2 regions of the Metabacillus sp. 84 genome follow, and region 2 is predicted to be linked to the other one. Evidence: a T-box and tRNA genes for the amino acid it is inferred to sense, from the RefSeq annotation. Region 2 holds a T-box; the other holds one or more tRNA genes.
The links. The T-box of region 2 lies ahead of ACQCV8_RS06435 (valine--tRNA ligase). A T-box ahead of a tRNA ligase gene usually reads a tRNA of that ligase, here a tRNA-Val.

Region 1: it encodes a tRNA-Val, which carries the amino acid that the T-box ahead of ACQCV8_RS06435 (valine--tRNA ligase) is inferred to sense. The anticodon was not compared.

The regions. Positions count from the first base shown of each region.
Region 1 is NZ_JBNILN010000018.1:26,388-31,916, forward strand. It holds gene ACQCV8_RS19055 (DUF3953 domain-containing protein) at 34-255, opposite strand; gene ACQCV8_RS19060 (hypothetical protein) at 296-526, opposite strand; gene ACQCV8_RS19065 (hypothetical protein) at 667-876, opposite strand; gene ACQCV8_RS19070 (MFS transporter) at 997-2,217, opposite strand; gene ACQCV8_RS19075 (hypothetical protein) at 2,426-2,965, opposite strand; gene ACQCV8_RS19080 (DsbA family oxidoreductase) at 2,989-3,624, opposite strand; tRNA gene ACQCV8_RS19085 (tRNA-Val) at 3,769-3,841, shown strand; gene ACQCV8_RS19090 (hypothetical protein) at 4,079-4,519, shown strand; gene ACQCV8_RS19095 (M14 family zinc carboxypeptidase) at 4,987-5,529, opposite strand, start outside.
Region 2 is NZ_JBNILN010000002.1:358,481-364,009, forward strand. It holds gene hemL (glutamate-1-semialdehyde 2,1-aminomutase) at 1-1,115, shown strand, start outside; gene spoVID (stage VI sporulation protein D) at 1,539-2,567, shown strand; gene ysxE (spore coat protein YsxE) at 2,682-3,692, shown strand; gene ACQCV8_RS06430 (hypothetical protein) at 3,720-3,911, opposite strand; T-box leader at 4,072-4,304, shown strand; gene ACQCV8_RS06435 (valine--tRNA ligase) at 4,350-5,529, shown strand, end outside.

The DNA.
Region 1 (5,529 bases), on a different contig from region 2:
TTGGCATAAAGTCGATCCCCTAACTGCTCAGGATCAAAAATAACTGGCTTGGACCAACACCCCAAAAACAAAGAGTGATACGGCAAAAAGCACAACGGCCATTGGGATCCTTTTGCTTTTGTACTCTCTAAGTCCCATCACAATTAAAAGCAGACCCATTAGGAGCATGGAAAGATCCAAAAGGGCAAAATCATCAGATAAGAAAATATATACACTTAGAACCAGGATAAGGAGCGACAGGAGCACCTGGAACATTTTTAATATAGCGGTTCAATCCCTTCTTTTTTTGATGAAATTATCCGATATACACTTGAAACGATGAAAGGATGATAAAGGCAGAAGCACAGAGCTGGATATACCCCAATACTTTTTTCTCCTGATTGATGTCTTCGAATGCCCTTGTAAGGAGAAAGGCTCCCAAAGAGAAAATCATCATCCCTTGAAAAGCAAAATTCTGCGATAGAAGATTATACGCAGCAAGCAGGAGTGTCAGAGCAAAGAAAAACCACTTAAGGATACTGAACACGATTTTATCCCTCCATATTTTTCTAAATTATAGCATGTGAGGGCTTTCCTGCTTAAAGATCCGTTAGCTGGAAGAGGATTTGAAGTCAAAAAAAGTGCCGTTTCTTTTATGAGAAATCGGCACTTTGTGAAGTTTGCACGTTATCGTGATGCTTTTGGGGGCTGGCATACATCGCACTTACGCTGGTTGTTGTTCTTGAATTTGGTAAAGGTTTTTTCAAATTGGCTGCCGCATGCACATTGGAATAGCAGCTTTTGAGAGAAACCATGATATTCCGCAGTCAGAAGCTTGCTTTCAGAATTTTTCCTTACAAATTCGCTGATTGTGCCAATCGTCCATCGTTTGTTCATTCGCATACACCTCTATAATTATTCGAAATGCGAAGATTTTTCTTTGCATCCGTTTGTTTAACATTGAGTGGTTTAGTATAACACGGTGTATGTCTGAATGAAATAGGGAACCATTTGAATTTAGTTTGCCCCTTCTTCTGCAGCATACATTGCTTTTGTGGCCGCAGAGGGCGGCTTCATCACTGCTGCCAGAAGAAGAATGGAAAGAAGAATCATTGCGGCGGCTCCCGAGACGATCACAGCCCTAAGCGGAAACCAGTCCCCGGAAATTCCGATCCCAAGAACACAAACGATTTGAAAAAGGGAAATTAACAATCCAAGTGCACTCCCCACTCGTCCCATTATGTCCGATGGCACGTGGTTTTGATAAAATGTCCAGATTCCGGTGTTTGCAAAAGCCATAGAAAAAGCAAGAATGAAAAAACCTGCGGCAGCCCATAAAAAGGAGGAGGAAAGGGAGTAGATGAAATAGCCTCCCGCAATCAGCATGCCACCCCAGCCAATCAATGCTGATGGCTGCAATCTGTTCACAGCTAATCTATTGATAACGGATCCCGTAAGCAATCCTATACCTGAGATGCTTACAAGCATGCCATAGGCGCTTTCGGAAAGCCCTAATATTTCCTGAGAAAATACGGCTTCCTGAGAGTCGAGAGCGGCTGCCATCATCATGAGTCCGCTGTACAGGAGATAAACAGCCATCACACTGCGCGCTGATTTCATATACCTCATCACCATTCTCCAGTCACTGGCCAAAACAGCTAACGAGAAATTTTTCCCTGGAGGATGTGCCTTCATTTCCAAGCTTGGCAAGAAAAAAAGCAGCAAACCCGATAGGGAAAACGATAAAGCGTTCGCAGCAAAGGCAAGCTCCGGCTTTCCAGCCATAAACAGCAGTCCCGCAAGAGCCGGACCCAATATGAAAGAACCGGACCAGGCAAGACTTTTGTAAGAGTTAAACACTTGCCTGCTTTCAGAAGGGATCAGCTTAACCGCGTAAGCAGACGCTGCCGGATCATAAAACGCATCCGCCATACAAATCACAAATACGAGCGCATAAATAACCGGAAGGGAAGGCGTGGTTAAAAGAAGCAGGACCAGAATCGCCCTGGCAAAGTCAAGTCCGATCATCAGATTTCTTTGAGAATAGCGGTCTATCAGGCTTCCAGCCCAAAACGAGGTCATCATGCCGGCTAGCGGACGAATGATGTACAGCCCGGCAACCGCTGCAGCCGAATCGGTCATTTGATAGACCAGCAAATTTAAAGGAATAAAATAAATCCAGTCACCAAGATTAGAGATTCCGGTGGAGCTTAAGAGAATGGCTGCTTTTCTGTTCATCAGAATCCCCCTAAATCGATATTTTATCCACTTTATACCAAGAGACCTGTGGAGGCAAGGGAAATTGTGAAATTTTAAGGAAAGAAAAAGGGAGAAAGAGCCGATGGGATCCATCAGCTCTTTCTCCTGTTCTTAATCACCCAGAATTCAGGAGGCCACAGGCATGCATTAAAAAGAAAAGGACCTCCGCAAAGAAGTCCGTTTCATTCTATGAGAGTTCCATAAAGTCGATGACGTCTCCGCCATCAAATCCTGCAGCCAATATGACTCCATCCGGAAATAGACCGGCATTGAGCTTAACATATTCCTTCACATAACTAATCACCAAAACTGTGCCAAGGAATAAGCCGGCAGGCAAATGATCCTCTAAAATCTGATAAATCGGTGCAAATACCGGGAGATATTGTTCCACAGATAACGGGGCGTAATCCTTTGAAAAAGCCCAGTCGCCTTCTTCATCCCATTCCTCTGCACCCGTTATGTAAAAGCTTATTGTATCGTCTGTCTCATACAATGCAAAGTGCATTGCCTCGATTTCAGCCGGAGGCTTTTTCTGTTGAAGCAGCTCTGTAAGCCATGTTTCAAACTCACGGTAGCTTGATTCGTAATGTTTTTTCATTTCCTGTATGTGCTCTTTTATGCCAAGCTTCCCTGCGCGATCTAAAGTCCATTGCTTTCCGTCATCCAGTCCGTGAACCTGTTCGATCGCATCATAAATGGCATCCGTAAAGGCTTCCGTCTTTGCCATGATTGATTCACTCCCTCTTTATTTCAGCAGCCTTCTGGTCCGCAGGCATTCCCTGGATTCGCTGCGCCGCCAGCCTGTTCTTCGATAGCCTGTTCGATCGCTTCCTTAGAATGAAGTCCCTGAAGCCTTTGATTTCCGATAATGAAAGTAGGTACCGCTTGGATCTCAGCTGATCGCGCATGATTCAGCGCTTCCTTGTGGTCTTGAACATACGTCCCGCCTGTAATTGCATCCTGAAATGCTGCCTCGTTTAACCCAAGCTCACGAGCGATCCCGGTCAGAATATTCATATCTCCAATATTTAAGCCTTCCTGCCAATAGGCCTTATATACTGCATCTACATAAGCGAGTCCCTCTCCGTGCTCCTTGGCAAACTGGTAGCCTTGATGGGCAAGATGTGTATGCGGAACCGGGTCCAGCTCCATCGGCAGCTCCATCTCAACACCAAAGCGCTTAGCTAGAGGCTGTACCGACTGCTGATAAGCCTGCTGAATGTAATCGCTTTTTGGAGACATCGCTTCCATTGGATATGGACGGAGCTCAAAAGGCATAAACTCCACTTCTGCATCCTTTCCCTCCACAGCCTGCTTGAGCGGGGTATCGCCTATAAAACAGAAAGGGCATACAAAATCAGAAAACACCTGAATTTTAACCGTCATTATTGATTCCTCCTCCCAATTGATAGACCTATTGTAGCAAAAGCAGCGAAGAAACACGATTTAAATGAATAACTTGTTGACAGACAAACGGAGTGGAAATATAATAGAGAAAGTCAGCTGAAAGAGGCTGTCATTACATATTGCGATTCCTTAGCTCAGCTGGGAGAGCGCTACCTTGACAGGGTAGAGGTCGCTGGTTCGAACCCAGTAGGAATCATACGTTGAAAGAGTTGCCTTTTGTGGCAGCTCTTTTTTTATGCAGCTAAACTTAATTCGGCCAATCCATCTATTGAAAAATCAAAGTATACGAAGATCTTCACCGTAATAAGCGTTCAATAAGTAGACAAAACCCTGCTATTTTCTCAATTTTAAATAAATAGGCAAATTTCGTTTATTTTTGTAAAAAAGTGGAGTAGTATTCAGTGTGTACCTACGATACTAAAGGAGGAACAACATGAAAAACAAATTTACAGCATTTATTGCTTCCGGGATGTTGCTTTCAGGATTGGCTCTTCCTTGGTCCGCAAGTGCAAATGAAGTCCAAAAGCCTGTTCAGCCGGCGGTTAAAGGTGTTTATTCAGATGAATGGGTGGATGCCGGGATTGAGAGAAGAAGTACGAAGTTTGAAAAATACTCAGCGGGCGCAGTCATTCAAACGCTTGGATTTGCTTTGAGTGTTCCTACAGCCAGCGTGAGCAACTATTTAGCCGGTCTCGTCAATATGGTCGTCTTAGGTGAATACAAAGTCGTTTACTTAAAGGATCATAAGTCTTTCAGAATGGCAGGGGCGACGCTTCAGGTAAAGCATGAGATTGAAGTGTACTCAGACAGCCACTATCAAAATAAAATCGGCGAGTATGAAATGATCACGAATGATACGGGCGGACCTAAATAAATGAACGGGAAGAGACTGGAGTGAACTCCAGTCTCTTGTTCTATTAAATGGAAATGAAAGAGAAAAGTAATCTTGGATGTAGATGCAAAATGAGCAGGATGATTGAGCGGATTGGGAGAGAATATTTTCGGTCTTTTTAGTCATTATTTTAAGCAAGTTTTGTTGCCTGGAAGCCGCTTTGGGTGTGCAAGCCACCCGTAATGGTCCTGAGTTGAGCAATTACATGGTTTCAGTTGGCTTTTTGGCTGGCCAAGGGGGCAATTGAATCATATCGACCGAGATTGTATTTTATCGACCTAATTTCGGCCGATATCGGCCGAAATTATTTTTTATCGGCCGAAATTTTATTAAATCGACCGTACTTAACCACATATCGACTATTCGTCAAATTTCGCGGCGGCCAGGAAAGCCCGGCCTTATTTTCTCCTCAGAAACGAAAAAGAGCATCGGAACCGATGCTCTTTTTCCTATTGATTATGAAAGACGGCATTTGAGATGAGTCTGAACAAATAATCTGTATGGTTTCTAAAGCCAGCTTCTATTCCTATTAGAGTGACCTGCTTATCTTTTTCGTGCACAATAACCGGCTGACCTTTAGCTGCTGAACGGTCTTTCCAGTGGCCGGCCGTGAAAAAGCTGTCTTCATTGGCAAAGGAGGCGGCAATGGTTGTATTTTCAGTGCTGGAAAACCAAACTGGCCCATATACGAAGCCCTCATCATTCTTGCTGTAGCCAGCTGAGAGAGGCGTTGAATGATAATCCACTTTCACAATTCCATTGCTGCTGGAGAAGCCTTTGTTGATTTCCACTGCTGTCAGCCCTGCGGATTTGGCAGCCTCTGCCCCTCCTGCTCCAATCGCAATAAAATGACCGCCTTGCTCCACAAATTGCTTGATTTCTTTATTGAATTTTTTCAGCTCCTCTTCACTTGATAACCCGAATTCTTTATTTGCTTCGCTTAAATTAAAGGAAGTAAGGCTGCTGCTTCCGCTGTATATAAAGGTGTCAAA
Region 2 (5,529 bases):
ATGTTTTATCATGGGGTCCCCTCATTCATGGACATGCAAATGAGCAGGTCGTCGACTCCTTAAAAAAAGTAGTGGAATCCGGAACCAGCTTCGGTGCCCCCACCCTTTTAGAAAATGAACTCGCCCGCCTTGTGATCGAGCGCGTTCCGTCCATCGAGATTGTAAGAATGGTCAGCTCGGGCACGGAAGCGACGATGAGTGCTCTCCGTCTGGCTCGGGGATATACCGGCCGGAACAAAATCATCAAGTTCGAAGGGTGCTATCACGGCCACGGTGACTCTCTTCTCATCAAAGCGGGCTCAGGTGTTGCCACCCTTGGCCTGCCCGACAGCCCCGGCGTGCCTGAAGGAGTAGCGAAAAATACAATTACCGTTCCATATAATGATCTGGAGAGCATTCGCGCAGCTTTTCAGGAATTTGGCGAAGATATCGCCGGAGTGATTGTGGAGCCGGTCGCTGGGAATATGGGTGTCGTCCCTCCGCAGCCGGGATTCCTTGAGGGATTAAGAGATGTAACGAGTGAATACGGCTCCCTGCTGATTTTTGACGAGGTGATGACCGGCTTCCGCGTGGATTATCATTGTGCTCAAGGCTATTTCGGTGTTACTCCTGATTTAACGTGTCTTGGAAAAGTCATTGGGGGAGGACTTCCGGTCGGAGCTTACGGCGGAAAAGCCGAAATTATGGAGCAAATTGCTCCAAGCGGTCCCATTTATCAGGCGGGAACGCTGTCGGGAAATCCGCTCGCCATGACGGCCGGGCTGGAGACGCTGAAGCAGCTCACACCTGAAAGCTACAAAGAGTTTGCCAGAAAAGCGGATCTTCTTGAGCAAGGGTTGGCGGAAGCGGCTCAAAAACATCAAGTTCCGCATACGATCAACCGCGCCGGCTCCATGATCGGAATCTTCTTTACGAACGAGCCGGTTACGGATTACGATACAGCGAAATCATCGGATCTGGATTATTTCGCAGGCTATTACAGAGAAATGGCCAATGAAGGTGTCTTTTTGCCTCCGTCACAATTTGAAGGGCTGTTTCTTTCCACTGCCCATTCTGATGAAGATATCCAACAAACGGTTGCTGCAGCTGAAAAAGCGTTCAGCAGACTGCGTTAAGATCAGCTGTCCGGCATGTCTGGACAGCTTTTTATTTTTTGGCTTTGTTAAAGCATACAATTGATTTTTCACACCTGTTGATTGGAGCGGAAGGCGTGAAACTCCGAGCCAAGAGCAGCGGGACAGGTGAGACCCCGCAATCGCGAAGATGAGGAGGCTCACCGCCCGCCCTTGGATAAGCGAACGCCTGCAGCGGAAATCAACCGGCTAGTTTAATAGAGCTTTTTTTTGTGGACAAATAGCCCATGCAAACAGCCGGACCCAGATGAATGATTCATCCAAGTGCGCTCCAGGATCCTCCTATAGCAGAGGAATTGCCTAAGGATCCTGCTGCCGCGTTCTCCAGTTCTTTTTTTCACCCCCCCTTCATAAATTGGAAGTGTCATGATTCTATGGATCAGTTTTAAGAAGGGAGGAAACAGCTTGTCACAGGATGCAGCATTGCGCTTTTCTGTTGAAGAGTCTGTATGGTTTCAAAAAGGACAGGAAGTATTTGAACTGCTATCGATTTCTCTGGATCCGAATATAGTGATTGAAGAGCATGATCAGTATGTTTCTATAAGAGGAGCCCTTCAGCTTACGGGTGAATACCGTGCGGTTCTGAATCCGGATCAAGAAGAAAAGGATTTTGAGTTTTCTGCTGCCCGATTCGTTAATGAAGTAGTGGTAAGAGAAGACGGGACTAACGAAATTCATCACCGGTTCCCGGTTGACATCACGATCCCGAGAAACAGAATTGACCGTCTTGAGGAAGTGTTTGTGTCGATCGATTCGTTTGACTACGATCTCCCTGAAGCAAAATGCTTAAAGCTGTATGCTGATTTGTCTATTACAGGCATTGCGGAAAACAGCCGAGAGCATGAAGAAGCGGACATCCAGGAAATCCACGAGGTGGAGCAAGAGGCAGAATCAGTGGAATTCCAGGAAGCAGAAGCTTTGTCAAGAGAAGATGCATCTGATGCGGAACCGATAGAAGAACACGATCAGGCTTACCAGGAAATTTATGCTTTTAGAGGAGAAGATCAAGCTGTAATGGAGCATGAGGCGGATCCGTCTGTTTCTTCGAGGGATGAGGAATCCGATTATCCGGAGATTGAGGTGGAAGTCCGCAGGCAAACCCACGACTATCAGGAAATCCAGCCCCTTTTTGAAGAGGAAGGAGAACAGGTGCAGCAAGCGGAGCATCGTCCTGAGATGAAAGAAGCACGGGAGGCTGCAGACCCTAAAAGCGAGAACTCGCTTCTTCTGACCAAGCTTTTTGGCCGGGAAGAAGATGAAGAGCTGGCAAGGCTGAAAATCTGCATTGTCCAGCAGGGCGATACCATTGCCGGCATTTGTGAAAAGTATGAATGCTCGGCCCAGCAGCTGATCAGAGTGAACCATCTTCCGGAGGATAAAGAGGTTTTCGAGGGGCAGACGCTTTATATTCCTCAATATGCCGGCAGCAAGTAAAACGCAATAAAAGCTGAGGATGCTGCTCAGCTTTTTTTTCATATGGAAGGGGCTGCCCGGCTTTGGATGCAGCAGGCGTGCGCCACTACTAAAATAGGCGAGTGGGGAAAGCGAATGGAGGATTTTCAAGCGATACTCAGTCAATACCAGGTTAATCTGGAGTTTGCCGAGCAGCATAGTCCGAGGCTCGTAAAAGTGTATTCTCCTCAGGGGACATTTGCCTTGAAAACACTGAGGCCGTCCAGAGCAGACCGGTTTGCAGACAGGGTCCGTTCAGTCTATGATGCGGGCTATACGAGCTTAGTGCCCATTTACCGCAACATAAACGGGCATCTGGTCACAGCAGGAAGTGAAAATTATTACTATTTAATGCCATGGCTTCCCGATTCTCAAGCGGATGAACGGAGTGCAAGGCATGACTATTTGTTTAAAGAAGCCGCCAAACTTCACCGGCAAACCGTCAAGCAAGTGAAAATAACCGGTGAGGAGATGAAAGCCACCTATGAAACAGCCAGAAAGCAATGGGAAGGACAGAAGCAAGCCTATGAACAATACGTAGAAAAGTGCGAAAAGCAATGGTATCTGTCCCCATTTGAACTGCAGGCTCTCACGTATTATACAGAAACAGCCAGAGCGACCGATTTTGCAATTGAAAAACTGGAGGAATGGTACGAGTCAATGAAAGAAAATGATACAGCCCGGACCTCCTATATCCACGGCAGTCTGTCCGTCCAGCATGTTGTGTATGATTCAAACGAGAAAAGCTATTTGATCAATTTTGAAAAAGCGCACCGGGCCCCTCCGATGAATGATCTTTTGCAATTCTATTACAAGACATTTTACACCTATCCAATCCGATGTGAGGAGTGCGTGGACTGGTTCTACACCTATCAGAAGAACTTTCCTTTTGCAAAGGAGGAAATGCCGCTTTTCATCAGCTACCTTTCGTACCCTGAGTCCCTTTACCGCGCGGTTCTCTCGCCTGACCGGGATGGGAGGAGTACATCCCAGCTTCAAAAAAACAAGGATTTGATCAAAGCCTACTGGTATTTCAAAAACAACGAATACTTCGTGATGAGAATCGTCGATACAGAAAATAAGAAAAATGCCGAGGCTCAGGCATGATGAGGGGGAAACCCCTCTTTCTTGCGCCTAGAGCCACCCAAGATGAAAGGATAAGGCAAGAAAAATCAGAGCTGCAAGGAGGATGATATCAAAAGCGGTCGGAAAGATGAGGGTTCTGATTCCCTGGAAGATGGTGATCAGAAGAATAAACTGGACAGCAGTGACACGAATCTCTTTTACCCAGGGGGGAACTGTGTATGAATTAAATCGTTTTCGCAATGGTATTCACCTCCATCTTTGAGTTATAATCAGCATATGAACGATTTTCTCGCCTGTGCCTGCCCTGTTTGACGTATAAGATGATAAAAAAACGGGGAAGATGTTGACGAAAAAAACATTTATATAATACTATTATGACTAGAAGCATAAAAGGATATGATGAAAAGCTTGGATAGGGAAGAGTACAGGCACCCCGCGCCTAAAGAGAGAGAAATCATCAGCTGAAAGATTTCTCAGGAAAGCGGATCTGGAAGTCGCCCTTGAGCAGTGTTCCTGAACAGATGAGTAGGGAAGACCGGCGGAGGCCGTTAAAACATTTAAGAGCATGGGAAAGGGCTTTGTTTTCCCGTGAAAAAAGGTGGTACCGCGAAATCAGCTCCTTTCGTCCTTTTGGATGGGAGGAGTTTTTATTTTGTCAACTTTTAGGAGGAACCGGAAATGACCGATCATCAGCAGCCTAACCTGTCTACTAAATATGATCCGAATGCTGTAGAACAAAACCGCTATCAATTTTGGCTGGAAGGAAAGTATTTTGAAGCCGAAAACAATCAGGATAAAGAGCCATATACCATTGTGATTCCGCCGCCGAATGTAACGGGGAAGCTGCATTTGGGCCATGCATGGGATACAACGCTTCAGGATATCCTGACCCGCATGAAGCGAATGCAGGGCTATGATGTGCTATGGCTGCCCGGCATGGATCATGCAGGAATCGCAACTCAGGCAAAGGTGGAAGCAAAGCTTAAGGAGCAGGGAAAATCCCGTTATGAGCTGGGCCGTGAAGCCTTTTTGGAAGAAACGTGGAAGTGGAAGGATGAATACGCCTCCCATATCCGTGAGCAGTGGTCTAAATTAGGGCTTGGGCTCGATTATTCACGTGAGCGCTTTACCCTTGATGAAGGGCTGTCAAAAGCGGTTCGGGAGGTATTTGTAACCCTCTATAACAAGGGATTAATCTACCGCGGCGAATACATCATCAACTGGGATCCCGCTACGAAAACCGCTCTGTCCGATATTGAAGTCATCTACAAGGATGTTCAGGGAGCCTTTTATCACATGCGCTATCCGCTGACAGACGGTTCAGGACATATTGAGATTGCGACAACCCGTCCGGAAACCATGCTTGGGGATACGGCTGTTGCGGTCCATCCTGAGGATGAGCGATACAGGCATCTGATCGGCAAAATGGTGACTCTTCCAATCACAGGAAGAGAGATTCCAATTGTAGGCGATGATTATGTCGATATGGATTTTGGATCCGGAGCTGTTAAAATTACCCCTGCTCATGACCCAAATGACTTTGAAATCGGAAATCGTCATGAACTGCCGAGGATCCTGGTCATGAATGAAGATGGAACAATGAATGATAAAGCCGGAAAATACGAGGGCATGGACCGGTTCGCTTGCCGCAAGCAAATCGTCAAGGACCTGCAGGAAGACGGGATCCTCTTCCGCGTAGAAGACCATCCGCATTCCGTTGGCCATAGTGAACGAAGCGGGGCGGTAGTGGAGCCTTATTTGTCCACACAATGGTTTGTGAAAATGCAGCCGCTCGCTGATGCAGCCGTTGATCTGCAATCATCTGAGGAAAAAGTGAATTTTGTTCCCGAGCGCTTTG